4 regions of the Variovorax sp. HW608 genome follow, and region 4 is predicted to be linked to each of the others. Evidence: predicted binding sites of a transcription regulator. Region 4 holds the regulator's gene; each other region holds the start of a gene.
The links. The regulator FNR, encoded in region 4, switches genes on or off when oxygen is low (the NO sensors DNR and NnrR bind a similar motif). The targets are predictions, from matches to a motif close to TTGATNNNNATCAA.

Region 1 (7,836 bases), 1.6 Mb from region 4:
CCAGCAGGCGGTGACGATCACGCTGTTGAATCCGAAGGCGATCGTCTTCTACATGGCATTTTTCCCGCTCTTCGTCGATCCGGCACGCCATCAGGGCCTCACGACCTTCGCGGTCATGGCGATGACCATCGCCTTCCTGACCTTCCTCTACGGCCTCACCGCCACGCTGCTGACCCACTTCCTGGCCGAAAGAGTCCGCGCCAACCCGCGTGCGACGGTCTGGCTCAACAAGATCGCCGGCGTGTTCCTGATCGGTTTCGGCGTCCGGCTCGCGATCTCGAGGTAAGCCGCGCGTCATGGCAAAGATCTTCTGCATTGCGAACCAGAAGGGCGGCGTCGGCAAGACGACGACCACGGTGAATCTGGCTGCCGGCCTGGCGAAGGTCGGACAACGGGTCCTGATGATCGATCTCGACCCCCAGGGCAACGCGACCATGGGCTCCGGCATCGACAAGCGGCAGCTCGAGACCACGGTGTACGACGTGCTGCTCGAATCGGCCTCGGTCGCCGAAGCGCGGGTGAGGGCCGAGAAATGCGGCTACGACGTGCTGGGCGCAAACCGCGAGCTGGCCGGGGCAGAAGTCGAAATGGTGGCGCTCGACCGGCGCGAGAAACGCCTGCGCACTTCGCTCGCGGCCGTCGGCGCCGAGTACGACTTCATCCTCATCGATTGCCCCCCGAGCCTGAGCCTGCTGACGCTCAACGGCCTGTGCGCGGCGCATGGCGTCATCGTGCCCATGCAGTGCGAGTACTTTGCGCTCGAAGGGCTGACGGACCTCGTCAACACCATCAAGCAGGTCCACGCCAACCTCAACAAGAACCTGCAGATCATCGGCCTGCTGCGCGTGATGTTCGATCCGCGCATCACGCTGCAGCAGCAGGTCAGCGAGCAACTCAAGGCGCACTTCGGCGAGAAGGTGTTCGACACCGTCATTCCGCGCAACGTGCGGCTCGCGGAAGCTCCGAGCTACGGCCTTCCGGGCGTGGTCTTCGATCCGCCGGCCAAGGGCAGCCAGGCTTTCATCGCCTTCGCAGAAGAGCTGGTGCGCAAGATGCCGCCGGCCAGTGCCATGAGCTCCGATGCCTCGGCGCCCGCCGTGCCAACGCCGATGGACCCGCCGCCGGTGACGGTCCATGCACCCGAGGAAACACCGGAATCCCCCTGACCACACCCACCACTCCACGCCTACCTCACCGATGACTTCTTCCCAGATCCTGTTGCTGCCCGGCTGGCAGAACAGCGACCCCGCCCACTGGCAAAGCCGCTGGGAAGCGATCCATGGCGACCGCCGCGTCGAGCAGCATGACTGGATGAGGCCCCTGCGCGGCGACTGGTCGGCGCGCCTGGAGGAGGAGGTCATTGCTGCGCCGGGGCCGGTGGTCCTGGTGGCGCACAGTCTCGGCTGCATCCTCGTCGCGGCCTGGGCGGCGCATTCGCGCCATGCCGGCAAGGTGCGTGCTGCGCTGCTGGTCGCGCCGGGCGACGTCGAGCGCGAAGATCTGCGGCAGATGATCCCGGGCTGGGCCCCGATCGTGCGCCGGCCGCTGCCATTTCCGTCGCTGATGGTCGCGGCCCCCAACGACCCTTACTGCGCCGCCGAGCGCTCGCGCGGGTTGGCGCGCGATTGGGGCGCGAACTACATCGACGCCGGCGCACGCGGCCACATCAACAGCGAATCCGGCCTCGGCGACTGGCCCGAGGGCCGCAAGCTCCTGACCGATCTCCTGAAAGAAGACTGATCTCCATGGCGACCAAAAAACCCAAGGGCCTCGGCCGCGGACTCGAAGCCCTGCTGGGCCCCACCTTCAACGGGCCAGACACCGCCTTGCCGGACGATTCGGCGCCGCCGAGCCCGACGTCGCTGAACCTCGACCAGATGGTGCCGGGCGTCTATCAGCCGCGGACCCGAATGGACGAGGGCGCGCTCTATGAACTCGCCGAGAGCATCAAGGCGCAGGGGATCATGCAGCCGATCCTCGTGCGCCGCCTCGATGGGGACGCCGCGCGCATGAAGAACGCCGAATTCGAGATCATCGCCGGCGAGCGCCGCTTCCGCGCCGCCCGCCTTGCCGGGCTCGAAAGTGTGCCCGTGCTGGTCCGCGACGTGCCCAACGAGGCCGCCGCCGCCATGTCGCTGATCGAGAACATCCAGCGCGAAGACCTCAACCCGCTGGAAGAAGCCCAGGGTTTGCAACGTCTGGTCATTGAGTTTGGACTCACTCACGAATCGGCTGCGCAAGCCGTGGGACGCTCCCGGAGCGCCGCCAGCAACCTGCTGCGCCTGTTGAATCTGGCCGAGCCGGCGCAGGCGATGCTCATGGCCGGCGACATCGACATGGGTCACGCGCGCGCGCTGCTGTCGCTTGACAAGGGCACCCAGATCACGGCCGCGAACCAGATCGCGGCCAGGAAGATGTCGGTGCGCGAAGCCGAGGCGCTGGTGAAGCGGCTGGCCGCCGAGTTCAGCCTGACGCCGACATCGCGCCGCGGCACCCCCGAGAAATCGCGCGATCTGCTGCGCGTGGAAGAAGAGCTTGCCGACCTGCTCGCCGCCGAGGTCGAGGTGCGCATCAAGAAGCGCAGCAAGCGCGGCGGGCGCGTGGAAGAGAGCGGCGAACTGGCGATCCACTTCGGATCGCTGGACGCCCTCAACGGCCTGATCGACCGCATTCGCCAGACGGCAGCTACAGACTGAAGATTTTTCCGGGGTTCATGATGTTCTTCGGATCGAGCGCACGCTTGATCGTCCGCATCAGCTCTACCGCGCCGGCGCCGGCCTCATCGACCAGGAAGCCCATCTTGTGCAGCCCCACGCCGTGCTCGCCGGTGCAGGTGCCTTCGAGCGACAGGGCGCGCGCGACCAGCGAGTGATTCAGTTGCTCGGCCGTTTCGCGTTCCTTCGGATCGTTGGGATCCAGGAGGTAGCCGAAGTGGAAATTGCCGTCGCCGACATGGCCGACGAGGAAGTAGGGGATGCCGCTCGCATCGGCTTCGGCGACCGATTCGAGCAGGCAGTCGGCCAGCCGGGAGATCGGCACGCAGGTATCGGTCGAGATCACGCGGCAGCCCGGGCGCGATTGCACCGCGGCGAAATAGCTGTTGTGGCGCGCGGTCCAGAGGCGGGTGCGCTCCTCGGGCGTGCTGGCCCATTCGAAGGCATTGCCGCCGTGGCCGCTCGCGATCTCCTGCACCGTCTCGGCCTGCTCCTTGACACCGGTGGGAGAGCCGTGGAATTCCATCAGCAGCATCGGCTCTTCGCGCAGGCTGAGCTTGGCATAGGCATTGACCATGCGCACCGTGTTCACGTCGATCAGTTCGACGCGCGCGATCGGCACGCCGAGCTGGATGGTCTCGATGACCGTGCGCACCGCCGCCTCGATGCTCGGGAACGAGCAGATCGCCGCCGAAACCGCCTCGGGCAGCGGATAGATCCGCAGCGTGATCTCGGTGATCACGCCCAGCGTGCCTTCGCTGCCGACGAACAGGCGCGTGAGGTCGTAGCCGGCGGAAGACTTCTTGGCGCGCGTGCCGGTGCGGATGACCTCGCCGCTCGCGGTCACCACCTCGAGCGAGAGGACGTTCTCGCGCATCGTGCCGTAGCGCACGGCGTTGGTGCCGCTCGCGCGCGTGGCGGACATGCCGCCGATCGAGGCATCGGCGCCCGGATCGATCGGGAAGAAGAGGCCAGTGCTCTTGATCTCCTCGTTGAGCTGCTTGCGCGTCACGCCGGGCTGCACCGTCACCGTCAGGTCGTCGGCATTGACCGACAGCACGCGGTTCATGCGCCCGACGTCGATGCTGATGCCGCCCTGCACCGCGAGCAGGTGGCCTTCGAGCGAGGAGCCCACGCCGAAGGGGATCACCGGCACGCTGTAGTCGCTCGCCAGCCTCACTGCATCGGCCACGTCCTGCGTGCTTTCGGCGAACACGACGGCAGAGGGCGGCGGCGCTTCGAAGGAGGATTCGTCACGGCCGTGCTGGGTGCGCACCGCCATCGCGGTCGAGCACTGATCGCCGAAGCGGGCCTTCAGGGCGTCGATCAGCGCATCGGGTACCTCGCGCAGCGCGATCTCGGGCGTCAGGTGGGACAGTGCGGCGGGGGCGTTCATCGGCAGACTCCTGAAGGGGGCTAACATTCTACGAACCGCACTCTCGAAAGAAGACAGGGACATTCCATGGGCAACCGCCTGACCCAGATCGCGACCCGTACCGGCGACGACGGCACCACCGGCCTCGGCGACAACACCCGCGTGCCCAAGGACCACCTGCGCGTGCAGGCCATGGGCGACGTGGACGAACTCAACTCGAACATCGGCGTGCTGCTGTGCGAGCCCATGCCCGAGCCGGTGCGCGAGCTGCTCGTCGACGTGCAGCACCAGTTGTTCAATCTCGGCGGCGAGCTGTCGATGCCGGGCTACACCTTGCTCAAGCCCGAGGCGCTGCTGCAGCTCGACAATGCGCTCGCCGACCACAACGCGGCGCTGCCGCGCCTGGCGGAATTCATCCTGCCGGCCGGCACCTGCGGGGCGTCGCTCGCGCACGTGTGCCGCACGGTCGCCCGCCGCGCCGAGCGCGCCGTGGTGGCGCTTGGCAGGGCGGAAGAGATCAACGACACCTTGCGCCGCTACCTCAACCGCCTGAGCGACCTGCTCTTCGTGCTGGCCCGTGTGCTCAACCGTGTCGACGGCGGCGACGATGTCTACTGGAAGAGCGAACGCATGGCGCGCGCGGCCGCCGAATCCGAATCGAAGGAAGACCATTCATGACTTCACGCAACGAGAACCGCGTTCCCGTCCTGGCACGCGCCGCAGCATGTCTTGCGCTCGCGGCCACCGGCCTGCTCCAGGCCCCGGCCGCCTTCGCGAACACCAGCGACAGCAAGGTCCTGGGCGGCATCGAACGCGGCGCGAATGCCACGGGCCGCGGGATCGAGCGCGGCGCCGACGCCACACGCAGGGGCGTCAACAACACCGCCGAGCGGGCCAGCGCGCCGGTGCGGCGCTGGGGCGAAAGCCTGGGCCGCAAATTGCCGCACGGCTCGAACCATGCGGCGCCGCCGACGGTCGGCCCGCAGGGCAGCGCGCCCTGAGCCTGCTCAGGAAGCGGGGGTCGCCACCTGCGCGCAGACGTTGCGGCCCGTGATCGTGAGCCGCAACCCGCCGCCGTGCCATTCGAGCCAGTTGAGCTTGACGTAGGCTTCGATGTCGTTGTCGTCGATCCGGCCGGCCTGGTGCTGCCGCAGATGGCCCACGGTCGCGGGCAGGGCCTGCCGCAGTCGTTCACGCTCGGCGGCTTCGCCGCCGGGCTTCGAGGATGCGCGAGTCTGAGAAATCGATGCCATGGTTTGATTCTTGATCGTCGGATCGCTTGAACAGAACCCTAGCAATGTACGCGCCTTGTGTGACGTGTCACGGGCGTATTTCTCGTTTTCGCGAAGGAGAAACCCCGAGCCGCGGGCACGGCGATGCTGCTATTTGCGGCTGCGCAGCAGCTTGCTCACCTCGTCCACGTTCTCGCCGATGCGCTTGCGCACCACTTCGAACGCCTCGGACTGCGACTTGGCGGCCATCTCGGACAGCTCGCGGATGTCGTCCAGCGCCTGCTTGAAGGCGGCCTTGCCCATCGCATCGAGCTTGGCGAGGTTCTCGCGCGGCTCGCCGGCCGACATGCCCTTGACGGTGTTCTGCCAGTCCTGGATCGATGTCTTGAGCATCTCGGTCTGCCGCTGCACCACGGCCTGCAGGCCCTGGTAGGACTTCTCGTTGGCCTGCACGAGCGCCTGCAGGTCCTTGCGTCCGCTTTCCACGATCGCGCCAGCGGCACCGGCCAAGGGCAGGTTCTGGAGCCGCTCGGCCATGCCCTTGAGCGGCTTGACCAAGACGTCCTGGATGTCGTCGGCGGCGCTGCCGCGTGTGGAGCCCGCCTTTTTCGCGGCGGTAGTGCTCGTTCTGCTTGTTGCCATGGTGCGATGTCTCCAGTTGATGTTGGGGTTGCCACGATACGCCCACAGGGCGGTTCGATGGAAGCCCTGGACGCACGATTCGTTGGCAGCGAACCGCTGACCTGGATCAAGTCCATCGCCATCGCGGCGCCCCTTGGCGCTTGTCTTGCCATGGATCAAGGTTTTCGCCTGCCACGCGCACCGACACTGCCTCCGGCTGCCGACGCACCCTCTGACGTCGGCCCAATCTGGAGTTGCTGATACATGAACAAGAATCTTCCGCGCGCATGGATTGCCGTTGCCATCCTCGGCGCACTGGGCGCCGGGTTCGCACAGGCGCAGGAAGCGCAGGGCACGCAGGGAAACTGGCTGCTGCGCGCACGCGCCGTGCGCCTCGACACCGCCAACAAGTCCGACCCGATCCCGTCGCTCGCGATCCCCTCGGATGCGATCACGGTCAACAACAAGACCATCCCCGAACTCGACATCACCTATTTCTTCACGCCCAACATCGCGGCCGAGCTGGTGCTGACCGTGCCGCAGAAGCACACCGTCACCGTGCAGCAGAGCGCGCTGGGCGGGCCGGTCGACATCGGCACCTTCAAGCATCTGCCGCCGACGCTGATGCTGCAGTACCACTTCATGCCCGACGCCAAGATCCGTCCCTACGCGGGCGTGGGCCTCAACTACACGCGCATCAGCTCGGTGAACCTCTTCGTGCCGACCGTGGGCCGCCTGGATCTCGACCACAACAGCTGGGGCCTCGCAGCAGGCGGCGGCGTGGACATCGAGCTGACGAAGAACTGGTTCCTCAACTTCGACGTCAAGAAGGTGCAGATCCGCACCGACTTGACGCAATTCGGCCAGAAGCTCTCGACGGTCAAGGTGGATCCCTGGCTGTTCGGCGCGGGCGTCGGCTATCGCTTCTGATGGGGCGCACATGACGCGTACATCCGACGTGGCGCCGTGCGATGCGGCGTCTGTGGCCGACAAGCTGAGGGCGCTCGCCGCGAAGTCGGGCCTCAGCAGCTGGAAGCTCGCGGGCCGCGAACTGCTGCCTGTCGTGCAAGGCGGCATGGGCGTGGGCATCTCGGCCGGCGGTCTGGCCGGCACGGTGGCGGGGCTCGGCGGCGTCGGCACGGTGTCGTCGGTCGACCTGCGCCGGCTGCATCCGGACCTGATGGCGAAGACGGCGAATCTCGACGCGGAGCCCGACGCGGGACCGCGCATCGATGCGGCCAACCTGGAAGCGCTCGGCCGCGAGATCAGCCTGGCGCGCCGCCTGTCGGGCGGGCGCGGGCTCCTGGCCGTGAACGTGATGAAGGCGCTCTCCGCCTACGCGGCGCAGGTGCGGCAGGCGCTCGCCTGCGGCATCGATGCGCTGGTGGTGGGCGCCGGCCTGCCGCTCGACCTGCCCGACCTCGCGCAGGACCACCCGGAGGTCGCGCTGATCCCGATCCTGTCCGACGCGCGCGGCGTGCAGCTGATCGTGCGCAAGTGGGAAAAGAAGGGCCGCCTGCCCGATGCGATCGTGATCGAGCATCCGCGCCTCGCGGGCGGTCACCTCGGCGCGGCGAAGGTCGGTGACCTGAACGATCCGCGCTTCGACTTCGAGGTCGTGCTCCCGCAGACGCAGGCGTTCTTCAAGTCGGCCGGCATCGAAGGGAAGATCCCGCTGATCGCCGCCGGCGGCATCGGCACCCAGGAGGACATCCGCCGCCTGCAGTCGCTGGGCGCGACCGCGGTGCAGCTCGGCACCGCCTTCGCGGTCACCACCGAATGCGACGCCGACCCGAAGTTCAAGCAGGTGCTGGCCGATGCCAAGCCCGAGGACCTGGTCGAATTCACCAGCGTGGCGGGCCTGCCCGCGCGTGCGGTGCGCACCAAGTGGCTC
Region 2 (7,836 bases), 2.8 Mb from region 4:
CTGGTGTGCTCGTACAGCCGGCTGAGCAGATGGAACAGCAGCGCCCCGCCGGCTTGACTGAAGGGGAGATACCCCAATTCGTCCAATACGACCGCGTCCATGCGCATCAGGCTTGCCGCGATGCGCCCGGCCTTGCCCTGGGCCTTCTCCTGCTCCAGCGCATTGACCAAGTCCACCACCGAGTAGAAGCGAACACGCTTGCCATGTCGCGTGATGCCGCTCACGCCGATGGCGGTTGCAAGATGACTCTTGCCCGTGCCTGTTCCACCTACCAGGACCACGTTGTGCGCGTTTTCGGTGAACGACATGTCCGCCAGCTGCATCACGAGCTTACGATCCACCGGCGAGATGCCGAAGTCGAAGCCCGCCAGGTCGCGATGCACCGGGAACTTCGCCGCCGTCATCTGGTGACGCACCGAGCGCATTGCACGATCAGTGCCCTCCGCCTCCAGCAGGTGCTCGATCAGCCAGCGCGAGGAATCCACCGCCGCACTGCTGCCTTGGTCGACCAGATCGGCCCATGCCCCAGCCATGCCGTGCAGACGCAACTCCTTGAGCTCCGTGATGAGGTCACGCATGGCCGACCTCCTCGGCCGCGAGGGCCGCGCCTGCGCGCAGCAGGTCATAGCGCGCCGTGTCCGCCAGCGGCGGCACGCTCAACTGCAACGCCGTCCTGACGTTCTGCGGCGGGGGCGCTGCGTTCATCCGCCCCAGCACGTTGAGTACATGCTCGACACTCACACGGCCCGACGGCGGCGCACTCTCCAGCGCGAGTTCCACTGCCACCAGGACCGCGTCGAGCCCGGCGCTGGGCACGATGGCCAGCACCTGCGCCATCACGCGATCCCCGCCAGCCTCGCGCAACAAGGCGCGCCGCAGCCGTTGCAGCGGCTCAGGCATGTCGGCGAACGGTGCCCCATTGCGCAGCGCCCCGGGCTTGCGCTGCAGCAGCGGGATGTAATGCTGCCAGTCGTACTGCGTCCTGCTCTCGTCAGCGAGGCGCTCGTGGTCGGCGACCACCTGGTCGCCCGCCACCACCTTCACACGGCTCGGGTACAGCCTTGTCGACACCATCTGACCGGCCAGCTCACACGGCACCGAGTAGCGGTTGCGCGCCACCGACACCAGGCAGGTACTCGACACGCGTGCGGCCTTCTCCACGTAGCCGTCGAACGCCACCGTCATCGGCATCAGGTGGGTCCGCTCGTGCTCGAGCATCTCCGCGATGCTGAAGGCTTCATGTTCGGGGTGGCGCACCTCCTGCCACAACTGACGGCACCGTGTCGCCAGCCATGCGTTGAGCTCCTCGAAGCTGCCCCAGCGCCGCTTGGTCGCCTCCAGCCACACGCGCCGCCGGCTGTCCTGCACGTTCTTCTCCACGATGCCCTTCTCCCAGCCCGCAGCGACGTTGCAGAAGTCAGCATCGAACAGGTAGTGAGCGCACATCACGGCGAAGCGTGAGTTGACGACGCGCCCTTTGCCCTTCTTGACCTTGTCCACGGCCGTCTTCATGTTGTCATAGATGCCGCGACGCGCGATGCCCAGCGCCGCAAACCCGCGCGTGTGCGCGTCGAACAGCATCTCGTGGCCCTGGCTCGGGTAGGCCACCAGCCAGAAGGCCCTGGACGCGCACAGCTTCATGTGCGCCAGCATCACGCGCCGGTACACCCCCGCGATCACCAGTCCTTCATCGCTCCAGTCGAACTGGAACGCCTCACCCAACTCGAAGGCCAGTGGCACGTACGCCTTGGCGCTCAGATCAAGGCCCTCGCGCTGGCGCCACTCCCGGATGAAATCGGTCAGCCGGCTGTAGCCCCCGTCGTAGCCAGTGGCCTTGAGCTCCTCGTGGAGCGCGCGGGCCGTGCGCCTCTCGCGCTTGGGCCGCCGCGCGTCAGCCTTCAGCGCCTGCAGGATCGTCTCGTGGAACGGCGTCAGCTTGGTCGGCGCCGCCGCCCGCCGATACCGCGGTTCATCGACCTGCCGCACCCGCAGGTATTTGCGCACCGTATTGCGCGACAGGCTCGTCGCCCGCGCAATCTCGCGCACCGTCTTGTTCTCGCGGAAATGCATCCGCCGAACCTTGCCAATCATGGCCATGGTGATCACTCCTTACATCTCCTGCTGCACAAAAAAACAGCAGGGTAGGTTGAACACCCGGGTCAAATTTCGGTCGGCACAATCCTCACAGGTGGGTCAATTTTCGGTCGGCGCCAACAACGGTGTGGACCGAGGTTGCTCGATTGCTCGAAGACCCTGGGCTGATTCAGGCCGAACTGACCCGGCGGGTGGAGGCGGCGCGCACATCCCATCCGGCCCAACGCAACCAGGAGAGGATCACGCGCGAGTTGCTGCAGGTTCAGCGGCGCGTTGACCGGCTGCTGACGGCCTACCAAGAGGACCTGCTCAGCCTGGACGAGCTACGCCGACGCATGCCCGAGTTGCGCCAGCGCGAGACACGGTTGAAGGCGGAAATCGAATCGTTGCGAAGCCAATTGGCCGATCAAGCAATTTATCTGCGCCTCGCTCACACACTGGGCGAGTTCCTTGAACGCCTGCGCATGCAGGTGCAGGATCTGGACGTTCTGGAACGACAGCGCATCGTCAGGCTGCTCGTCAAGGAGGTCGTCGTTGACGACGACACCATCACGATCCGACACTCGATCCCGAACTCGAACAGGCCGTCCGGCGGGCCCGAGGGGCCACGCAATCCGGGCGGCCCTTTGCCCCGCGGGGATGGTCCGGAAGCAAGTTCGCTATTGCGTACGTGGTGTGCTGAGCCCGCTGCTGGCCAACGTGCTGTTGGACGAGGTGGATCGAGAATTGGAGCGGCGCGGACACAAGTTCGTGCGCTACGCCGACGACTGCAACGTCTACGTCAGGAGCCAGCGGGCGGGAGAGCGTGTGCTGCAAGCACTGCGCGGCTGCTACTCAAAGTTGCGGCTGCTGGTCAACGAGTCCAAAACGGCGGTGGGCGAGGTCTGGGGACGTAAGTTCCTGGGCTACTGCCTGTACGTCACGTCCAAGGGTGAGGTAAAACGGGCGGTGGCCGATCAGGCCATGCACAAGCTGTGTGAGCGCATCCGGCAACTGACGCGACGCCTTAAGGGGCGCAGCCTTGAACAGATCGCGAAGGACCTCCAAGGCTACGTGCCGGGGTGGAAGGCGTACTTCCGCCTCGCGCAGACGCCCAGGGTCATGCGTGCACTCGACGAATGGCTGCGGCACCGGCTGCGCAGCGTTCAGCTCAAGCAATGGCGGCGCGGGACGACGATGTTCCGCGAGCTGCGCAAGCTGGGCGCGAGCGTGGAGGTGGCTGCGCGCATTGCCGGCAACGCGAGACGTTGGTGGCGCAACAGCCACAGAGGCCTGAACAAAGTGCTGTCCGTGCGCTACTTCGATAGCCTGGGAGTCCCCAAATTCTCCTGACCTCAACTTCTCGAACCGCCCGGTGCGGACCCGCATGCCGGGTGGTGTGGGAGGGGTCCGATCAGCGATGATCGGCCCCTATCCCGATCCGGTGCGGTGTGGATCGCCGCTTCTTGATGGAGCTCAATCCTGTCGTGTGGGATGTGCGCAGAATGGCAGCAGCAATCCGCCGCACCATGGCCAAGAAATTCCCCATCAAGCCCGCGCACCCCGAGCGTGTCTGCTGGGGCTGTGACCGCTACTGCCCGTCCGACTCGATGATGTGCGGCAACGGCTCCGAGCGCACGCAGCACCCCGCTGAGCTGTTCGGAGACGACTGGATGGACTTCGGCAGCGCAAACGCGGCCGGTGACGGCGATGCCTCGGATGGCTTCGATCCAAATTTGGTCGAAGTTAAGTCTTGTTAGGCTGAAGACGCGCTCCTAGTATTCGCGTTCGCCCAAGGTCCAGCGGGACACCGGCGATTCACGAAAAACGACGGAGACAACGCGTGACCCCCTGGAGTCGCCTGACTGCCGACGAGTTGCAACTGCTGGAGACCACGTTCTGGTCGGCCGGCGGTTCGCGCCATGGCATGGCGGAACAGCTGGGCTTCTCCAAGAGCAAGGCGAATGCGCTGATCGCCGGCCTCGTCGACCAGGGACTGCTGACCGAGGCGGGCCTGCGGCGCTCGACCGGTGGCCGCCGCGCCGAGAACCTGCAGCTGCATGCAGGGCTGGGCGTGCTGGTGGGCGTCGATATCGGCGCCACGAGTCTGGATGTCGCCGTGCTCGCCCCGGATCTGAGCGTGCTCGCGCATCACGCGGAGCCGGCCGACGTGCGCGAAGGTCCGGGCGTGGTGCTCGCACGCGTTCGCGGGCTCATCAAGGAATTGCTGGCGCGCGCCGGCTTCACTTCGAGGCAGGTGCTGGGCATCGGCATCGGTGTGCCGGGCCCGGTCAACTTCGAGATCGGCCAGCTCGTGAATCCGCCGCTGATGCCGGCCTGGGACAGCTTCTCGATCCGCGACTACCTGCGCGAGGACTATGCCGCGCCGGTCTTCGTCGACAACGACGTCAACCTGATGGCGCTCGGCGAGCTGTGGCGGCTCAAGCGTTCGCTCTCCAACTTCCTCGTCATCAAGGTCGGCACCGGGATCGGCTGCGGCATCGTCTGCCATGGCGAGGTGTACCGCGGCGCGGCGGGCTCGGCCGGCGACGTCGGCCACATCTGCGTCGACCAGGAAGGCCCGCGCTGCCATTGCGGCAACCTCGGCTGCGTCGAAGCGATGGCGGCCGGACCGGCCATCACGCGCATGGCGGTGCAGGCCGCCGAAGCCGGCGAGAGCGCCGCGCTGGCCGAATGCCTGCGCACCCAGGGCCGCATCGAGGCCATCGATGTCGGGCAGGCCAGCCGCGCGGGCGATGCGGCGGCGAATGCGATCGTGCAGCGCGCCGGCAACCTGATCGGCCAGATGCTGGCGTCCATCGTCAACTTCTTCAACCCGTCGCATGTCTTCATCGGCGGCGGCATCACGCGCATCGGCCCGCTCTTTCTCGCGGCGGTGCGGCAGAGCGTCTACCAGCGCTCGCTGGCGCTGTCGACGCGGCATCTGGAGATCCAGTACACGCCGCTCGAAGGCCAGGCCGGCCTGATCGGCGCCGGCGTGCTGGCAATGCAGGAAACCCTCAAGGTGCGGGGGGTGGCGCCATGACGGGCAGCGCCGCGATCGCCACACCGCGGCAGAAAGCCGCCGTTTCCGTCGAGTTCGACCACGTGGTGAAAGCCTTCGGCCCGGTGCAGGTGCTGCACGGCGTGAGCTTCTCGCTCGCGCCTGGCCGGGTGTACGGCCTGCTCGGCGAGAACGGCGCCGGCAAGTCGACCCTGATGAAGATCCTCGCGGGCTACGAGCCGCTCACGGACGGCATCCTGCGCGTCAACGGCCAGGCGCAGCAGTTCGAGAGTTCGCGCGATGCGGAGGCATTGGGCATCGTCCTGATCCACCAGGAATTCAATCTCGCGGAACACCTCACCATCGCGCAGAACATCTTCCTCGGCCATGAAAAGAAGATGTCGCCCCTTGGCCGTCTCTTCGCGACGTCCGTCCCCCGAGGGGAGCAAGGAAGCTTGGGGCGGCCCGGCGCTTCCAAGGGCTGGCTGCTCGACGATGCGACGATGGCCCGCGATGCCGCCGCCGCGCTCGCCGAGGTCGGCCTCCACATCGACCCGGCCACCAAGGTGCGCCGCCTGATCGTCGCCGAGAAGCAGCTCGTGGAGATCGCGAAGGCGCTCTCGCGCCACGCGCGCCTCTTGATCATGGACGAGCCGACCGCCACGCTCACGCCCGGCGAAACCGAACGACTCTTCAGGCTCATCGCCCAGTTGCGCGCCGACGGCGTGACGGTGGTCTACATCTCGCACAAGCTCGACGAAGTCGAGCGCGTCACCGACGAAGTGATCGTGATGCGCGATGGCCGCTTCGTCGCCCGCGCGCTCACGCCGGATGTGACGCGGCACCAGATGGCGAACCTGATGGTCGGCCGCGAGCTGGCCGACCTCTATCCGCCGCGCGACAAGGTGGTGGCGCACGCCGCACCCGCGATGCGCGTGAGCCGCTTCAGCGTGCCCGGCTGGGCGGAGGATGCGAGCTTCGAGGTGCGACCGGGCGAGATCCTCGGCTTCGCCGGCCTCGTCGGCGCGGGGCGCACCGAGCTGTTCGAGGGCCTTCTGGGACTGCGCCCCGCCAGCGGCCAGGTCGAGATCCACGGCAAGGCCGTTCAGCTGCGCAATCCGCGCGAGGCCGCGAAGCACGGCCTCACCTACCTCAGCGAGGACCGCAAGGGCAAGGGCCTGCACGTCAACCTCGGCCTGCGCCAGAACCTCACCCTGATGGCGCTCGAACGCTACGCCACGCCATGGCTTCACCCCGACGCCGAGCGCAGCGCGCTCGCGGCCGCGGTGAAGGACTACGGCATCCGCACCGGCGACCTCGATGCGCGCGCCTCGTCGCTGTCCGGCGGCAACCAGCAGAAGCTCGCGCTCGCGAAGGTGCTGCAGCCCAGGCCGAAGATCGTGGTGCTCGACGAACCCACGCGCGGCGTCGATGTCGGCGCCAAGCGCGACATCTATTTCCTGATCCAGCGCCTCGCGCGCGAAGGGCTCGCGGTGATCGTGGTCTCGTCCGAACTGATGGAACTGATCGGCCTGTGCCACCGCGTCGCGGTGATGCGCGCCGGCCATCTCGTGACCACGTTGAACGCCGAGAACCTGACAGAAGAGGAACTCATCGCTCATGCCACCGGAACCGCCACCCCGCACTGAGGCGCAGGCGCAGCACCGCGCCGAGGCCAGGCCGCGCTGGACCGAGCGCCTGCACGGCTTCGGGCCGGTCATCGGCCTCGTGCTGCTGTGCATCGCGGGCACCCTGCTCAACAGCGATTTCGCGACGCTCGACAACGCGATGAACGTGCTCACGCGCACCGCCTTCATCGGCATCATCGCGGTGGGCATGTGCTTCGTGATCATCTCGGGCGGCATCGACCTGTCGGTGGGCTCGATGGCGGCGCTGATCGCCGGCTGCGTGATCATGTTCATCAACGCGCTCGGGCCGCTGCTCGGATCGCCGGTGCTTGCGGTGATGCTGGGCGCGCTGCTCGCCGTGGCGCTCGGGGCGGTGTTCGGCCTCGCGCACGGCCTGCTCATCACCAAGGGACGGATCGAGCCCTTCATCGTCACGCTCGGCACGCTGGGCATCTTCCGCGCCTACCTGACCTACTTCGCCAACGGCGGCGCGCTCACGCTCGACAACGAGCTGTCGGATGTCTACGCGCCGGTCTACTACGCGAGCCTGCTCGGCGTGCCGATCCCGGTCTGGGTCTTCCTCGTCGTCGCGGTGATCGGCGGGCTGATCCTCAACCGCACGGCCTATGGGCGCTACGTGCAGGCCATCGGCTCGAACGAGCAGGTCGCGCGCTACGCGGCGGTCGGCGTCGATGGCGTGAAGGTGCTGACCTATGTGTTCCTCGGCGTCTGCGTCGGCATCGCGACGCTGCTCTACGTGCCGCGGCTCGGCTCGGCGTCGCCGACCACCGGCCTGTTGTGGGAGCTCGAAGCGATCGCTGCGGTGATCGTCGGCGGCACCGCGCTCAAGGGTGGATCGGGCAGCGTCGTCGGCACGGTGATCGGCGCAATCCTGCTCTCGGTCATCAGCAACATCCTGAACCTCACCAGCATCATCAGCGTCTACCTCAACGCGGCGGTGCAGGGCTTCGTGATCATCGTCGTCGCGTTCCTCCAGCGGGGCCGCCGATGACGCAACAACGCTTTCCCGTCCGTTCCGTTTCATCATCAACCAAGGAGACAAGCAGCATGAAGACTTCCATTTCCCGTCGCATGGTCCTCGGTGCGGTTGCCGCGGCGAGCTTCGCCGCG
Region 3 (7,836 bases), 610 kb from region 4:
CGCGGCTCGACGAGAAGCGCTCGACCGAGCTCGGCCGCGTGGTCGGATCGCTGCCGCCCACGGCGGAACGCTTCCTCGCGGCGGCGGACGCGGTGAGCGCGCAGGACGCCAGGTCGCCGGTTGCGCAACTGCTGCTCAATTCGGCCGCCGAATACCTCGGCCGCGCCACGGCCGACGGCAAGCCGGTGGACCCGGTCGCGCGCTTCCATCTCGGCAACGGCGCGCGGGTCGAGCGGCTCAATTGGGCCGGCGATCCTTCGCCGAAGGGGCTGAAGCAGTCCTATGGCCTGATGGTCAACTACCTCTACGATCTCAAGCGGCTCGACAAGCACCGCGCCCTGCTCGGACAGGGCAAGGTGGCCGTGTCCGGCGCGATCGACGATCTCTTTTTCCCGGATTGATTTTTTCAAGGGCCCAGATTCCTGCGCCGCAGGCCCCGGCGTGTGGCAGACCATAACGAGGAGACGAAAGAATGACCCCAGGCTTTCAGCGGCGCGATGTGTTGCAGCTCGCGCTGGCGGCGGGCGCCGCGGCCCTGGCCGGCGGCGCGCGCGCGCAGTCGGGCTGGCCGACCCGGCCCGTGACGATGATCGTGCCGTTCCCGGCCGGCGGCGGCACCGATGCCTTCGCGCGGCCGCTCTCGGCGCAGTTCAGCAGCATCGTCGGCCAGACGCTGGTGATCGACAACCGGGGCGGCGCGGGCGGCACCGTGGGCGCGAGCATCGCGTCCAAGGCGCGCGCGGACGGCTACACGCTCTTCATGGGCGCGGTCCACCACGCGATCGCGCCCTCGGTCTATCCCAAGCTGGACTACGACCTCGAAAAGGACTTCGTGCCCATGATGCTGCTGGCCGACGTGCCGCAGGTGGTGGTCGTGAACCCGAAGCGCGTGAGCGCGACCACGCTCAAGGATTTCGTCGCCTATGCCAGGCAGAACCCGGGCAAGCTCAACTACGCCTCGGCGGGTTCGGGCACCTCGCACCATCTGGCGGGCGAGCTCTTCAAGCTGCAGACCGGCACCTTCATCACCCACATCCCGTATCGCGGCGCGGGTCCGGCGCTGCAGGACCTGATCGCCGGCAACGTGGACGTGATGTTCGACGGCCTGGGCTCCTCTGCGCAGCACATCAAGGCGGGCCGAATCAAGGCTCTCATGGTGGCCGGCAGGAAGCGCAACCCGGCCCTGCCCGACGTGCCCTGCGCCGCGGAGGTGGGCCTGCCCGACTACACCGTGACCACCTGGTACGGCCTCTGGGCGCCCAAGGGCACCCCGGCCGACGTGCAGGCGCGGGCCATCGACGACATGAAGAAGGCGCTGGCGACCGACGAGCTGAAATCGATCTGGGCCGCCAACGGGTCCGAGATCCCGAACCTCACGGGAGCGCAGTATGGCGCCTTCGTGAACGCCGAGATCAAGCGCTGGGCCGCGGTGGTGAGGGCCTCCGGAGCCAAGCTGGAATGACCGATTCGATCACGCTGCACGGGGAGGGCCCGATCGCTTTCGTCACGCTGGCGAACGCGGGCCGGCTCAACGCCATGACGCGCGCGATGTGGCGCGAATTGCGCGCGGTCTTCGAAGAGCTTGGGCGCGATGCGTCGAGCCGTTGCGTCGTCGTGCGCGGGGAGGGAGGGGCCTTCTGCGCCGGCGGCGACATTTCCGAGTACCCGTCGTTTCGCTTCGACGAGGCGAGCCTGCGCGAATTCCATGAGAACGAGGTCTGGGCGGCGCTCGCCGCGATGCTGGCCTGCGAGCTGCCGCTCGTCGCGCAGATCGAGGGCGCCTGCATGGGTGCGGGGCTGGAAATCGCGAGCTGCTGCGACATCCGCCTGGCGGGTGCCTCGGCGAAGTTCGGTGCGCCGATCGCCAAGCTGGGCTTTCCGATGGCGCCGCGCGAAGCCGCGCTGGTGACCAGCGCCATCGGCGACGCGCTCGCGCGCGACATGCTGCTGGCCGCCGGCGTGCATGATGCGCAGCGCCTGTACGACGCCGGCTTCCTGCTGCGCGTGATGCCCGATGCCGACGTCGCGGGCGCGGCGCTGGCGCGAGCGCAGCGCATCGCCGCGCTCGCGCCCGAAGCCGCCCGCCTCAACAAGCGCACCTTCTCCTCGCTGCGCAGCGCAGGCGGACAAGACCCGCTGGCACCGCTGGTGGCCGTGGCCTACGACTACGCCGATTCCGATGAACACCGCGAAGGCATCGCCGCCTTCCTCGGCAAGCGCACTCCCGTCTTTTGATATCACCATGACCGACACGACAACGAACGCCAATCTCTTCGCCGCATTGCGCGCTGCCTTCCCGTCCGATCTCGATGCGATCGCGGTCGAGACCGACGACGGCCTGTTCTATTCCTGGCGCGACCTCGACCGCGCGAGCGCGATGATCGCGAACCTGCTTCATGCGCTGAAGCTCAAGGAGGGCGCACGCATCGCAGTGCAGGTCGAGAAGTCCGTCGAGGCGATGCTGCTGTACCTCGCGACCTTGCGCGCGGGCTATGTCTTCCTGCCGCTCAACACCGCCTACCGGCAGGCCGAGATCGAATATTTCATCGGCAATGCAGAGCCGGAGGTGGTCGTCTGCAGCAGCGCCAATGCGGAATGGGTCGCGCCGATCGCGACCGCTGCCGGCACGCGCCACGTCTTCACGCTCGATGACGACCGCACCGGCACCCTGCTCGAAGTGGCGGCAGAGTGCAGCGACCAGCACGACATCGCGCGCAAGAAGGGCGACGATCTCGCCGCCATCATCTACACCAGCGGTACCACCGGCCGCAGCAAGGGCGCGATGCTTTCGCACCGCAACCTGCAGTCGAACGCCGAGGTGCTCAAGGACTACTGGGGCTGGCGCTCGTCCAGGCGCGGCGACGGCGACGTGCTGATCCACGCGCTGCCGATCTTCCATGTGCACGGGCTGTTCGTCGCGATCCACGGGGCGCTGATCAGCGGCAGCCGGATGATCTGGCTCAACCGCTTCGATCCGCGCCGCGTGGTCGCGCGCCTGCCGGATGCGACCGTCTTCATGGGCGTGCCGACGCTCTACGTGCGCATGCTGGCCGAGCCGGGTCTGACGCGCGAGGCTTGCAGCAACATGCGGCTTTTCATCTCGGGCTCCGCGCCGCTCCTGATCGAGACCTTCAACGAATGGCGCGAGCGCACCGACCACACCATCCTCGAGCGCTATGGCATGAGCGAGACGGTGATGCTCACCTCCAATCCGTACAGCGCGGTGCAGGGTGAGCGTCGCGGCGGCACGGTGGGTTTCCCGCTGCCCGGCGTGCGCCTGCGCGTGCGCGACGACCAGGGCAACCCGTGCCCGACCGAGGAGATCGGCCACATCGAGGTGGACGGGCCGAACGTGTTCTGCGGCTACTGGCGCATGCCGGAGAAGACCAAGGAGGAGTTCACGCCCGACGGCTACTTCAAGACCGGCGACGTGGGCAAGATCGACGGCCTCGGCTACGTGACCATCGTCGGGCGCAGCAAGGACCTGATCATCAGCGGCGGCTACAACGTCTATCCGGCGGAGATCGAGGGCTACATCAACGAGCTGCCCGGCGTGGCGGAAAGCGCCATCGTCGGCGTACCGCATCCGGACTTCGGCGAAGTGGGCGTGGCGATCGTGATTCCCAAGGCGGGGGCGACGCTCGATGCCGACGCGATCGTGGTCGAACTCAAGGCCAGGCTCGCGAACTTCAAGATTCCCAAGCGCTGCTTCGTGGTGACAGAACTCCCGCGCAACGCGATGGGCAAGGTGCAAAAAGCACTGCTGCGCGAACAGCACAAGCGGCTGTTCGCGAGCGCCTGAGCGGCGCTATTGCACCAGCAGGACCGAGATGTCGGTCTCGGCCACCACCTTGGTGGCCACCGAACCCATGATCGCGCGGGCGATGAGGCCATGGCCGTGCGTGCCCATGACGATCAGCTCGGCGCCGCATTCGCCGGCCGACTTGATGATCTCCTCGGCCGCATGGCCGTGGCGCTCGTCGATGCGGTAGTTCGCGATGTCGTGCCGTGCGAGCTGCGCCCTGACCGGTTCGATGACCTTCGCGGTTTCTTCCTGGTAGTACTCCGCGATCGTTCCCTTGCTCAGATGCCGGGCAATGTGCCCCGGCACGCCGATGCAGACGTGGACCACGACCAGCTCGTTGGCGTCCACGAACATGTGGCGGTGCTTCGCCAGGTAGTCGATGGCCTTCTGCGTGTGGGGACTGCCGTCCACGGCGATCAGGATCTTCATCAGCGCAGCACCAGGACAGGAAGCTCGGAATGCGTGAGGACATGCTGGGTTTCGCTGCCCAGCAGCAGCCGCTTGATGCCCTTGCGGCCGTGCGAGGCCATCACGATGAGATTGGCCTCGTGCTTCTTGGCCGCATTGATGATGGCATCGCCGACGAGGTCGGAGCTGATGACCGATGTCCTGATGTTCACGCCGGCCGCCTTGGCCTCGGCCGCGACCGCGTCGAGCGCGGCTTGCGCCGCATCGGACCACTGCTTCTCGATGCGGCCGATGTCCTCGGGCGTGAAGACGGCGGCGCCGTCGAAATAGTTGGTGGGGTAGCGGGGGACGACCGTGAGCGCAAGCAGTTCGGAGCCATTCTGCGCCGCCAGCGCGACGGCGCTCGTCACAGCCTTCCTGGAAAGGGGCGAGCCGTCGGTGGCGACCAGGATTCGCTGGAACATGCGGTTCTCCTTCAGTTGAAACGGTCACTTTAGGCTGGTCGCCGCAGAAGCGCTTGCGCCACATCAAACTTCAGCCGCCGACAGAAAAAAGCCACGGCCCCGATGCGGGCGCCGTGGCTTTGGCGAATAGGTGTCTGCGGATGGGCCTGGACTCGCAGCCTGAACCGGGGTTCAGGTGGGCGAGGGCAGCAAGGCTTCGGGTTCATCTGACGCGAGATGATCACACCCGCCAAGCGATATACCAAGCCCTGCTCCGTGGAGCATTGGTACAAGGACATATAAAGCCCAGCGCGCACCGCAGACAGGACGCATTTTACGCCTGTGCAGCTCGCGTGGCGCTCCTTTCAGAGCAAATGTCCGTCGCCGGCGAGGGCCTGATCGAGCCGCTGCACCAATTGCACGGCGCGTGCATCGTCGGCGGTGGGGTCGGACGGGGCCGCAGGCGGCGCGGGCGGGGGCGCAGCTTCGCGCTGCACCAGGTCGAACGCGAGGTTCAGCGAAGCGAGCACGGCGATGCGGTCGCGCGCCTTCACCTTGCCGGCATCGCGGATCTTGCACATCGCCGCGTCGACACGATCCACTGCTTCGCGCAACTGCGCTTCACCGCCTTCGGGACAGCCGAGCAGATAGCTCTGGCCCATGATCTGGACTTCGATTTGTTTCATGAGCGGGAGCTCGGGTCTTGCGTAGGATCGGTCGGGAGCTGGTCGAGGAGCGCATCGAGCCGCGTGCGCGCCGCGGCGAGCCGGGACTTGAGCGCATCGCGTTCCCGCGTGAGCGCCTCCACCTGGTCCTGCAGCAACGCATTGGTGCGCTGTACTTCTTCATGGCGCACGAGCAGGCGTTCGACACGCTCGGCGATCTGTTCAATACGGCTCGGTGCAGGCATGGGGGGCGATTGTAGATTCGGGCGCTTGCGGGTTTCCACGCGCTGCAAGGGCCGCGCGCCCTGACACTTTACAATCCCGCGCGTTGGTGCTCGCGAGGTGGTTCACACCTCGCAGTTCAACGGGAAGCAGAAGCCGACGCCCCCACAGGGCTCAGGCCAGCCTGCGCTGCCCCCGCAACGGTCAAGCAGACGGCGTCCTTTCTTCGGATGCCGCCCTCGTCAATCAGCCACTGGATGCCCTGAAACAGGCCTCTGGGAAGGCGACGAAGGTCGTGCTGCCAGCCCGGATACCGGCCAACGAGGCGGTCGCCGCATGGAAGGCATGCGAACGGCCATGACGTCCATGCGCTGGCGGGGAAGCCGGCGAAGGACTTTGATCTTTTGTTGTCCCCATGAAAACAAGCGTTTTCTTCCATCGCACCGACCGGTGCGCTTCGTCGTGGCCGCTCGCGCGCGCCAGCCGCGTTTCCCTGGCCGTTGCCGCACTGTCGGGCCTCGCTTCCGCCGCAATGGCGCAGAGCACCGGCGCGCTCACCGAGACCGTGGTGACCGCCACCCGCACGCCGACCCGCGTCGATGACCTGGTTTCCGACACCGTCGTGATCGACCGTGCCCAGATCGAGCAGCAGGCCAGCCGCACGCTGCCCGAAATCCTCGCGCGCGTCGCCGGCGTGCAGATCTCGGCCAACGGCGGCGCCGGCAAGTCGAGCAGCGTCTTCATCCGCGGCACCGAGGCGCGTCACACCATCCTGCTGATCGACGGCGTGCGCTACGGCTCCGCGACGCTCGGCACGCCGGTCTGGGACAACATTCCCGTCGAGATGATCGACCACATCGAAGTGGTGAAGGGCCCCGCCTCCGCGCTCTATGGCAGCGATGGCGTGGGCGGCGTGGTGCAGATCTTCACGCGCAAGGCGGCGCCCGGCGATTCGGTCTTCATGCCGCGCGCCTCGGCGACGCTCGGCAGCGAGAGCTACAAGCAGATCACCGGCGGCTTCAGCGGTGCGTCCGGCGCGGCGACCTACTCGCTCGATGTTCAGCGCACAATCGACCACAGCTTTTCGGCGACCAACAGCAAGGTGCAATTCGGCAACTTCAATCCCGACCGCGACCCCTTCAACCAGAGTGCGGTCAACGCATCGTTCGGCTGGCAGTTCAACCCGGACTGGAAGCTCGACACCGGCATCCTGTATTCGGACGGCCTGAACCACTTCGATGACGGCCCGGGCCGCGACTCGCGCAACACGGTGCGCACGGAAACGGCTTACGTCGGGGCGGCCGGCAAGCTGATGTCGAACTGGAACACGCAACTGCGCTATGCCCGCAGCGACGACTACAGCCGCAACATCGTCGCGGCGCCCTTCAATCTGCCGGGCCTGTTCCAGACCACGCAGAACCAGTACCTCTGGCAGAACGACATCGCCACGCCGGTCGGCACCGTGATCGCGGGCCTGGAGCGGCTCGAACAGAACGTGAACAGCGACACCCGCTACACGGTCACCGAGCGCGACATCAATTCCGCCTTCGTCGGCCTGAGCGGCGACCATGGCCCGCACAGCTGGCAGCTCAACGCGCGGCACGACGACAACTCGCAGTTCGGCGGCAACGACACCTGGTTCGCCGGCTACGGCTACCGGATCACGCCGAACTGGCGCGTGAACGTGTCGCATGGCACCAGCTTCGTGGCGCCATCGTTCAACCAGCTCTACTACCCCGGCTTCGGCAATCCGAACCTGAAGCCCGAGGAGGGCAGGAACACCGACGTCGGCATCACCTGGACCCAGGGCGGGCACACCGTGAAGCTGGTGGGCTATGACAACAAGATCACGGGCTTCATCACCAGCGAGACGCTGCCGCAGAACATCCCGCACGCACGCATCCAGGGCGGCACGCTCGGCTACGACGGCCAGTTCGGCAACCTCGGCCTGCATGCGAGCTACGACTCGCTCGATCCGCACAACGAGGTCACCGGCAAGCTGCTGCCGCGGCGCGCGAAGGAGCAGGCCACGCTCGGCGCCGACTACCAGATCGGCGCCTGGAAGCTCGGCGGCTCGGCGATCCATGTGGGCCAACGCTATGACGACGCGGCCAACACACGCGTGCTGAACAGCTACACCACGGTCGATCTCTATGCGGAATACCGCGTGGCGAAGGACTGGTCGGTGCAGGGGCGTGTCTCGAACGTGGGCGACGTGAGCTACGAGACTGCGTTCGGCTACAACCAGCCCGGCCGCGCGTTCTACCTGACGCTGAGGTGGCAGCCGAAATGA
Region 4 (7,836 bases):
GTCGCCTTGCTGCACATCGTCAACAGCGCGGCCGTTCCCGCGGGCTGGATGAAGAGCTACTCGGCCTACGCGGGCGTGCAGGACGCGATGGTGCAGTGGTGGTACGGCCACAACGCGGTGGGCTTCTTCCTCACCGCGGGCTTCCTCGGGATGATGTACTACTACATCCCCAAGCAGGCGGGGCGGCCGGTGTATTCGTACCGGCTGTCGATCGTGCACTTCTGGGCGCTGATCTTCACCTACATGTGGGCGGGCCCGCACCATCTGCACTACACCGCGCTGCCCGACTGGACGCAATCCATCGGCATGGTGTTCTCGCTGATCCTGCTCGCGCCGAGCTGGGGCGGGATGATCAACGGGATCATGACGCTCTCGGGTGCATGGCACAAGCTGCGCACCGACCCGATCATCCGTTTCCTGATCGTGGCGCTGTCGTTCTACGGCATGGCGACCTTCGAGGGCCCGATGATGTCGGTGAAGACGGTGAACGCGCTGTCCCACTACACCGACTGGACCATCGGCCACGTGCACGCCGGCGCGCTCGGCTGGGTGGGCCTGATCACGATGGGGTCGCTCTACTACCTGATCCCGCGCCTGTACAACCGCACCGAGATGTACAGCATGAAGGCGGTCGAGCTGCACTTCTGGATGTCGACCATCGGCATCGTGCTCTACATCGCCGCGATGTGGATCGCCGGCGTGATGCAGGGGCTGATGTGGCGTTCGATCAACCCCGACGGCACGCTCACCTACACCTTCGTCGAAGGCGTGAAGGCCACCTATCCCTACTACGTGGTGCGCCTGATCGGCGGCGTGCTGTACCTCGCCGGCATGCTGGTGATGGCATGGAACGTCGTGATGACGATCGGCGCCGGCCAGTCGGTGCGGGCACGTATTCCGCTGCCTGCCGCGGCCCATGCCTGAAGGAATCGAGGAAAGAACAATGAGCTCCACGAACCCTGAGTCCTCCACTTTCTCGCATCAGAAGATCGAGACCAACAACTTCCTGATGATCGTGCTGATCCTGCTGGTCGTCGCCGTCGGCGGCCTGGTCGAGATCGTGCCGCTGTTCTTCCAGAAGTCGACCACGGAGCCGATCACCGGCCTCACGCCGCCCACTGCGCTGCAGGTGCTCGGCCGCGACGTCTACGTGCGCGAGGGTTGCTACAACTGCCACTCGCAGATGATCCGGCCGTTCCGTGCGGAGACGCTGCGCTACGGGCACTACTCGGTGGCGGGTGAATTCGTCTACGACCATCCCTTCCAGTGGGGCAGCAAGCGCACCGGCCCCGACCTGCATCGCGTGGGCGGCCGCTACAGCGACGAGTGGCATCGCATCCACCTGCACAACCCGCGCGACGTGGTGCCCGAATCGAACATGCCCGCGTATCCGTGGCTCGAGAAGACCCAGGTCACGCCGTCCGACGCCGCGGACCACATGCGCGCCCTGCGCCGTGTCGGCGTGCCGTTCACCGACGAGCAGATCGCCGCCGCGCCCGGCGACGTCAAGGGCAAGACGGAACTGGATGCGCTGGTCGCCTACCTGCAGTCGCTCGGCCTCGCGCTCAAGTAAAGAGGACCACCATGGACATCACCACCTTGCGCATCATCGCCACGCTGGTCTCCTTCGTGACCTTCATCGGCATCCTCGTGTGGGCCTACTCGCGCCGTCGCGCGCAGGCCTTCGAGGCCGCGGCCCGCTTGCCCTTCGAGCAGGACTGACACCATGAGCGACTTCATTCACGATTTCTGGTCGCACTACATCGCGATCGCCACCATTGGCGGCATCCTGGCCTGCCTGCTGCTCCTGTGGATCACGGCGCGCAGCAGGACCCCGGCCAGTGCGGACAACACCACCGGCCACGTCTGGGACGAGGACCTGCGCGAGATGAACAACCCGATGCCGCGCTGGTGGATGGGCCTGTTCGTGCTCACCATCGTGTTCGGGCTGGGCTACCTCTTCGTCTTCCCGGGGCTGGGCAGCTACAAGGGCCGGCTCGAGTGGAGCACCGACGGCGAGTACGCCAAGGACCTCGCGAAGGCCAACCGCGATCTCGAACCGGTCTATGCCGCCTACACCGCACTGCCGGTGGAGAAGGTGGCGGCCGATCCGGGCGCGATCGCGATCGGCGAGCGCCTCTTCCTCAACAACTGCGCGCAGTGCCATGGCTCCGATGCGCGCGGCGGCAAGGGCTTTCCGAACCTCACCGACAACGACTGGCTGCACGGCGGCACGCCGGAGAAGATCAAGGAGTCGATCACCCTCGGCCGCATCGGCGTGATGCCGCCGATGGCCGAAGCCGTCGGCACGCCTGAGGACGTGAAGAACCTTGCCAACTACGTGCTGAGCCTCTCTGGCAGCCCGCACGACTCGGTGCGTGCGGGGCTGGGCAAGAGCAAGTTCACTGTCTGCGCGTCGTGCCACGGCATCGGCGGCGTCGGCAACACCGCGGTGGGTGCGCCGAACCTCACGGACCAGATCTGGCTGCACGGCTACGGGCTGGAGGCCATCATGCAGATGATCAACTCCGGCAAGACCAACCAGATGCCGGCGCAGCAGGGGCGCCTGACCGAGGCTCAGATCCACGTGCTGACCGCTTACGTGTGGGGCCTGTCGAACGGCAAGGCGCCGGCGGCCGGCTCACCTTGAGGGTTCACCCGTGCGGGATTCCGCTTCGCCGCCACCAAGCAGCGCGCCGCGCCGCGTGATCCCGATCGCGGCGGCCGAGAAGAGCGTGGGCCTGTACGAGGCGCACAAGAAGGTCTACCCACGCTCCATCGACGGCGTCTTCGCGCGCTGGCGCTGGGTCATGGTGTTCGTCACCCAACTGGTGTTCTACGGCATGCCGTGGCTCGAGTGGGGGCAGCGGCAGGCGGTGCTCTTCGACCTGGCCACGCGGCGCTTCTACATCTTCGGGCTGGTGCTCTATCCGCAGGACCTGATCTACCTGACGGGGCTCTTGGTCATCTCGGCGCTCTCGCTCTTCCTCTTCACCGCGGTGGCGGGGCGCCTGTGGTGCGGCTATACCTGTCCGCAGACGGTCTATGCGGAGATCTTCCTGTGGATCGAGCAGAAGATCGAAGGCAACCGCGCCGCGCGCATGCGGCTGGACGACGGCGAGCTCTCGATCGAGAAGCTGGTCAAGAAGTGGTTCAAGCACGTGGTGTGGCTCGGCATCGCGGTGTGGACCGGCTTCACTTTCGTCGGCTACTTCACGCCGATACGCGATCTCGGCCTGGACTTCCTGCAGACGCGCATGAGCGGCTGGGAAGTCTTCTGGGTGCTGTTCTACGCCTTCGCGACCTATGGCAATGCGGGCTTCATGCGCGAGCAGGTCTGCAAGTACATGTGCCCGTACGCGCGCTTCCAGAGCGCGATGTTCGACCGCGACACGCTGATCGTGAGCTACGACACCGAGCGCGGCGAGCCTCGCGGCGTGCGGGCCAAGGGCGCGGATGCGCGGGCGCTGGGGCAGGGCGACTGCATCGACTGCTCGCTGTGCGTGCAGGTGTGTCCGACCGGCATCGACATCCGGCAGGGCCTGCAGTACGAGTGCATCGGCTGCGGCCTGTGCGTGGACGCCTGCAACACGGTGATGGACAAGCTCGCCTCGCCGCGCGGCCTGATCCGCTACGCCACGCAGAACAGCATGGCGGGGCACTGGTCATCGCGGCAGATGTTGCGCCGCGTGCTGCGGCCGCGGGTGCTGATCTACAGCGGCGTCCTGGTCGCGCTGTGCATCGGCCTGCTGGCCAGCCTGGTGATCCGCACGCCGCTCAAGGTGGACGTGGTGCGCGATCGCGGCACGCTGGCGCGCATCGCCGAAGGCGGCCGGATCGAGAACGTGTACCGCCTGCAGATCATGAACGCGACCGAAAAGACGCAGCACTACCGCATCGAGGCTCGCGGTCTCGACGGACTGCGCGCGTCGCCCGAACAGCCTGTGGAAGTGGGGCCTGCGCAGTCGCGCTGGGTCGCGGTGCGCCTCCAACTGCCGTATGGCGGCGCGGAGCCGGGTTCGCACCCGGTGTATTTCGACGTCCGCGCCGCCGAGGGCGGGGCGCAGGTTTCGGAGAAGGCGACCTTCATGGTGCCCCGTTGATGCGATTCAAGGAGATGACGATGAACGCAACGAACAAGAACGATGCAGTCACCAGCCAACCCTGGTGGCGCTACCCGCTGCTGTGGATGGTCCTGGCCGGTCCGGCGGTGGTGGTGGTCGCGAGCTTCGTCACGCTGTGGCTGGCCATGCGCTCGCCGGACCCGGTCGTCGCCGAGGACTACTATCGGCAGGGCATCGAAATCAACAAGACCCTGGCCGACAAGAAGCTGATGCCGGCCTTGAGCGGCCGCAACCATGCCGCGACGCCGGCGGACGATGTGCGGTGAAGGGTGCACCCAGCGGCCCGGCAGGGCCGGTTCCGCAGGTGTCTTGGATTGGTGGGCGGCGCCGATCAGCAGGCGGCCGGCGTGATGAGCCGGCGCAGGCCCTCGGCATCGACGATGCGCAGGTTGCGCTGCTGGACCTCGATGAGCCCCTCTTCCATGAACTTGGAGAGGGTGCGGCTCACGGTTTCGAGCTTGAGCCCGAGGTAGCTGCCGATCTCCTCGCGCGTCATGCGCAGCACGAGTTCGGAGCGCGAGAAGCCGCGCGCATGCAGGCGCTGCGCGAGATTGAGGAGGAAGGCCGCGAGGCGCTCTTCGGCGCGCATGCTGCCCAGCAGCATCATCACGCCGTGCTCGCGCACGATCTCGCGGCTCATGATCTGGTGCACGTGCCGTTGCAGCGCGGTCACCTCGCGCGAAAGCTCCTCGATGCGGTCGAAGGGCATCACGCAGACTTCGGAATCCTCCAGCGCCACCGCGTCGCAGGTGTGCTGGTCGTTGACGATGCCGTCGAGGCCGATGATCTCGCCGGCCATCTGGAAGCCCGTTACCTGGTCGCGGCCGTCCTGGCTCGCCACCCGGGTCTTGAAGACGCCGGTGCGGATCGCGTAGAGCGAGGTGAAGCGATCGCCGTTGCGAAAGAGCATCTCGCGGCGGCGGACCTTGCGCCGTTTGGCCACGATGTCGTCGATGCGTTGGAGCTCGGAGGGATCCAGCCCTACCGGCATGCAGAGCTCCCGCAGGTTGCAGCTCGAGCAGGCAACCTTGATGTTTTCGATTTTCATTGATGTACGTCGAGTATGTTGTTGATTCTGAAGCCGGGCGTGGCCGCGGGTGTTGATCCGCATCAATGATCGAGGAGCGTCCTGGCGGCATAGTGGCCGCAGACCGCCTTTGATCGCCTGCGATGAACTCTTTCCCTGCATTCGCGACCGCTTCACCTTCCCTGGAGCTGCCGTCGCCTGCCGTACTGCGGCGTTTCGACGTCTCCGGTCCACGTTATACCTCCTACCCGACGGCCGATCGATTCGTGGATGCTTTCACGGCCGACGACTACATCCAGGCGCTGCACCAGCGCAGCGCCACCGGGATGCACGGGCGGCCGCTCTCGCTGTACGTGCACCTGCCGTTCTGCGAATCGCTCTGTTACTACTGCGCGTGCAACAAGATCGTCACCCGCCACAAGCACTGGGCGGTCGAATACCTCGACTACCTGGAGCGCGAGCTGGCGCTGCAGGTCGCTGCGCTGGGTCGGGGGGCGGTGGTCAGCCAGGTGCATCTGGGGGGCGGCACGCCGACCTTCCTCGACGACGAGGGCCTCGGCAGGCTGCTCGCGATGCTCGGGCGCGAATTCACGCTTTCGCCGGAGCGGGAACAATCCATCGAGATCGACCCGCGCACCGTGGACGGCGCCCGGCTCGAGCGGCTGGCCAGGCTCGGCTTCAACCGGCTGAGCTTCGGCGTGCAGGATTTCGACCCGGACGTGCAGAAGGCGGTGCACCGCATCCAGCCCGCGGCCGAGGTCTTCGACCTGATGGCGAGCGCGCGTTCGCTGGGATTCCGCTCGATCAACATCGATCTCATCTACGGGCTGCCCAAGCAGAGCCGGGCCTCTTTCGACCGCACGCTCGCGCAGGTGTGCGACCTGCGGCCGGACCGGATCGCGCTCTATGCCTATGCGCATCTGCCGGAGCGCTTCAAGCCGCAGCGGCGCATCGCGGCAGAGGATCTGCCGGACGCGAAGACCAAGGTCGAGATGCTGTCGCGGGCGATCGCCGCCTTCACCGCCGCCGGCTACGTCTACATCGGCATGGACCATTTCGCGCTGCCGGACGACCCGCTCGCGATCGCCAAGCGGCAGGGCCGCCTGCATCGCAATTTCCAGGGCTACAGCACACAGCCGGACTGCGACCTGGTGGCGCTGGGCGTTTCGGCCATCGGGCGCGTCGGCGCGACCTACAGCCAGAACGCCAAGACGCTCGAGGAGTACTACGACCTGGTCGACCAGGGCCGCATTCCGGTGGTGCGCGGTCTGGCGCTCACACGGGACGATGTGCTTCGCCGGGCGGTGATCATGGCCATCATGTGCCAGGGCCAAGTGGACTTCGAGACCATCAGCCTCGCGCACCTGATCGATTTCAAGGACCATTTCGCGCACGAGCTCGCCGCGCTCGGACCGCTGGCCGCGCAGGGACTGGTGCGCGTGAGCGAGCGCGACCTCGAAGTCACGCCCACCGGCTGGTTCTTCGTGCGCGCCATCGCGATGGCGTTCGATCGCTACCTGCAGGCCGATCGCAACCGGTCGCGCTTCTCGCGGATCGTCTGAAGGATGCAGACCGGATTGCTCGGAGCGGGGCTCCTCATGGGGCTGGCCGGCGGGCCGCACTGCGTCGCGATGTGCGGCGCGGCCTGCGCTGGCGTCATCCGGATCGTGCGAGCGCCCGAAGGCGGTGCCGCTGCGCTGACCGGCCTGGGCATGCACGGGCAGGGGGCGACGCTGGCATTCCACGCAGGACGCATGCTGAGCTACGCCGCAGCCGGCGCGATCGCCGCGGTGGCCATGCAGGGCATCGGATTCACCAGCGACCGTATCGCGGCCATGCGGCCGTTCTGGGTGCTGCTGCATGTCGCGGTGCTCGTGTGGGGGCTGTCGCTCGCCGTGCTCGGCCGCCAGCCGGTCTGGGCCCATCGGGCCGGGCGCACGCTGCAGGCGCGGCTTCGGCCGCTGACCGGATCGCCGGCAGGCGTGCTGGCGGCGGGTGCGCTCTGGGTCCTGATGCCGTGCGGCCTGCTGTATTCTGCGCTGATGCTGGCGGCGCTGGCCGATGGCCCCGTCCAGGGTGCGATGGTGATGGCCGGTTTCGCAGCCGGGAGCGGCGTCTCGCTGGCCGCCGCACCCTGGCTCTGGCAACGGCTCGGCGCCGGAGCGGACGTGGCGCGCAAGGAGTGGGGGAGCCGGGTCGCCGGTGCGCTGCTGGCGGCCGTCGCCTTCCACGCGCTGTGGACCGATCTCGGCCGGCAGATCGAACTCTGGTGCCGCTGAACGGCGTTCCCGGACCCGGCCGTTTGCGCGCAAACTCGATTTTCAAAAGGAGAATGAAAAGATGAAGATGAAGATGAAAACAACGTGCGCCGCGGCGCTCTGGCTCGTATTGCTCGGCTCGGCATCGGCCGCCACCTGCGATGTGGAGATCGAGGGCAATGACGCGATGCAGTTCAACAAGAGCAGCATCGACGTGCCGCAGAGCTGCAAGCAGTTCACGGTGAAGCTCAAGCACGCCGGCAAGCTGCCGAAGGCGGCCATGGGCCACAACTGGGTACTGACGACCCCGACCGATGCGCAGGGCGTCGCAGCCGATGGCATCGCGGCCGGTCTCGACAAGAACTACCTCAAAGCCGGTGATTCGCGCGTGATCGCCTTCACGCCGGTCGTCGGCGGCGGCGAATCG

Region 1: VAR608DRAFT_RS00220 (OmpW/AlkL family protein) is a predicted target of FNR. The motif match lies at 6,060-6,073, and genes of this name have one in related genera.
Region 2: VAR608DRAFT_RS15800 (DUF3079 domain-containing protein) is a predicted target of FNR. The motif match lies at 3,540-3,553, and genes of this name have one in related genera.
Region 3: VAR608DRAFT_RS26485 (universal stress protein) is a predicted target of FNR. The motif match lies at 4,731-4,744, and genes of this name have one in related genera.

The regions. Positions count from the first base shown of each region.
Region 1 covers NZ_LT607803.1:38,829-46,664, forward strand. The annotation lists gene VAR608DRAFT_RS00175 (LysE family transporter) at 1-286, shown strand, start outside; gene VAR608DRAFT_RS00180 (ParA family protein) at 297-1,166, shown strand; gene VAR608DRAFT_RS00185 (RBBP9/YdeN family alpha/beta hydrolase) at 1,198-1,740, shown strand; gene VAR608DRAFT_RS00190 (ParB/RepB/Spo0J family partition protein) at 1,746-2,696, shown strand; gene VAR608DRAFT_RS00195 (FAD-binding oxidoreductase) at 2,686-4,110, opposite strand; gene VAR608DRAFT_RS00200 (cob(I)yrinic acid a,c-diamide adenosyltransferase) at 4,177-4,767, shown strand; gene VAR608DRAFT_RS00205 (hypothetical protein) at 4,764-5,090, shown strand; gene VAR608DRAFT_RS00210 (hypothetical protein) at 5,097-5,342, opposite strand; gene phaP (TIGR01841 family phasin) at 5,472-5,963, opposite strand; gene VAR608DRAFT_RS00220 (OmpW/AlkL family protein) at 6,207-6,872, shown strand; gene VAR608DRAFT_RS00225 (NAD(P)H-dependent flavin oxidoreductase) at 6,883-7,836, shown strand, end outside.
Region 2 covers NZ_LT607803.1:3,373,078-3,380,913, reverse strand. The annotation lists gene istB (IS21-like element helper ATPase IstB) at 1-578, opposite strand, end outside; gene istA (IS21 family transposase) at 571-2,097, opposite strand; gene VAR608DRAFT_RS15810 (hypothetical protein) at 2,418-2,657, opposite strand; partial or broken gene VAR608DRAFT_RS15805 (group II intron maturase-specific domain-containing protein) at 2,767-3,426, shown strand; gene VAR608DRAFT_RS15800 (DUF3079 domain-containing protein) at 3,603-3,833, shown strand; gene VAR608DRAFT_RS15795 (ROK family protein) at 3,950-5,119, shown strand; gene VAR608DRAFT_RS15790 (sugar ABC transporter ATP-binding protein) at 5,116-6,726, shown strand; gene VAR608DRAFT_RS15785 (ABC transporter permease) at 6,698-7,717, shown strand; gene VAR608DRAFT_RS15780 (substrate-binding domain-containing protein) at 7,798-7,836, shown strand, end outside.
Region 3 covers NZ_LT607803.1:5,594,989-5,602,824, forward strand. The annotation lists gene VAR608DRAFT_RS26460 (malonyl-CoA decarboxylase) at 1-401, shown strand, start outside; gene VAR608DRAFT_RS26465 (Bug family tripartite tricarboxylate transporter substrate binding protein) at 473-1,462, shown strand; gene VAR608DRAFT_RS26470 (enoyl-CoA hydratase/isomerase family protein) at 1,459-2,235, shown strand; gene VAR608DRAFT_RS26475 (malonate--CoA ligase) at 2,243-3,802, shown strand; gene VAR608DRAFT_RS26480 (universal stress protein) at 3,809-4,234, opposite strand; gene VAR608DRAFT_RS26485 (universal stress protein) at 4,234-4,677, opposite strand; gene VAR608DRAFT_RS26490 (cell division protein ZapA) at 5,022-5,342, opposite strand; gene VAR608DRAFT_RS26495 (DUF904 domain-containing protein) at 5,339-5,566, opposite strand; cobalamin riboswitch at 5,634-5,879, shown strand; gene VAR608DRAFT_RS26500 (TonB-dependent receptor domain-containing protein) at 5,959-7,836, shown strand; gene VAR608DRAFT_RS26505 (bifunctional adenosylcobinamide kinase/adenosylcobinamide-phosphate guanylyltransferase) at 7,833-7,836, shown strand, end outside.
Region 4 covers NZ_LT607803.1:6,200,774-6,208,609, reverse strand. The annotation lists gene ccoN (cytochrome-c oxidase, cbb3-type subunit I) at 1-924, shown strand, start outside; gene ccoO (cytochrome-c oxidase, cbb3-type subunit II) at 944-1,573, shown strand; gene VAR608DRAFT_RS29340 (cbb3-type cytochrome oxidase subunit 3) at 1,585-1,722, shown strand; gene ccoP (cytochrome-c oxidase, cbb3-type subunit III) at 1,727-2,650, shown strand; gene ccoG (cytochrome c oxidase accessory protein CcoG) at 2,661-4,103, shown strand; gene VAR608DRAFT_RS29325 (FixH family protein) at 4,124-4,390, shown strand; gene fnr (fumarate/nitrate reduction transcriptional regulator Fnr) at 4,456-5,235, opposite strand; gene hemN (oxygen-independent coproporphyrinogen III oxidase) at 5,295-6,713, shown strand; gene VAR608DRAFT_RS29310 (sulfite exporter TauE/SafE family protein) at 6,717-7,430, shown strand; gene azu (azurin) at 7,504-7,836, shown strand, end outside.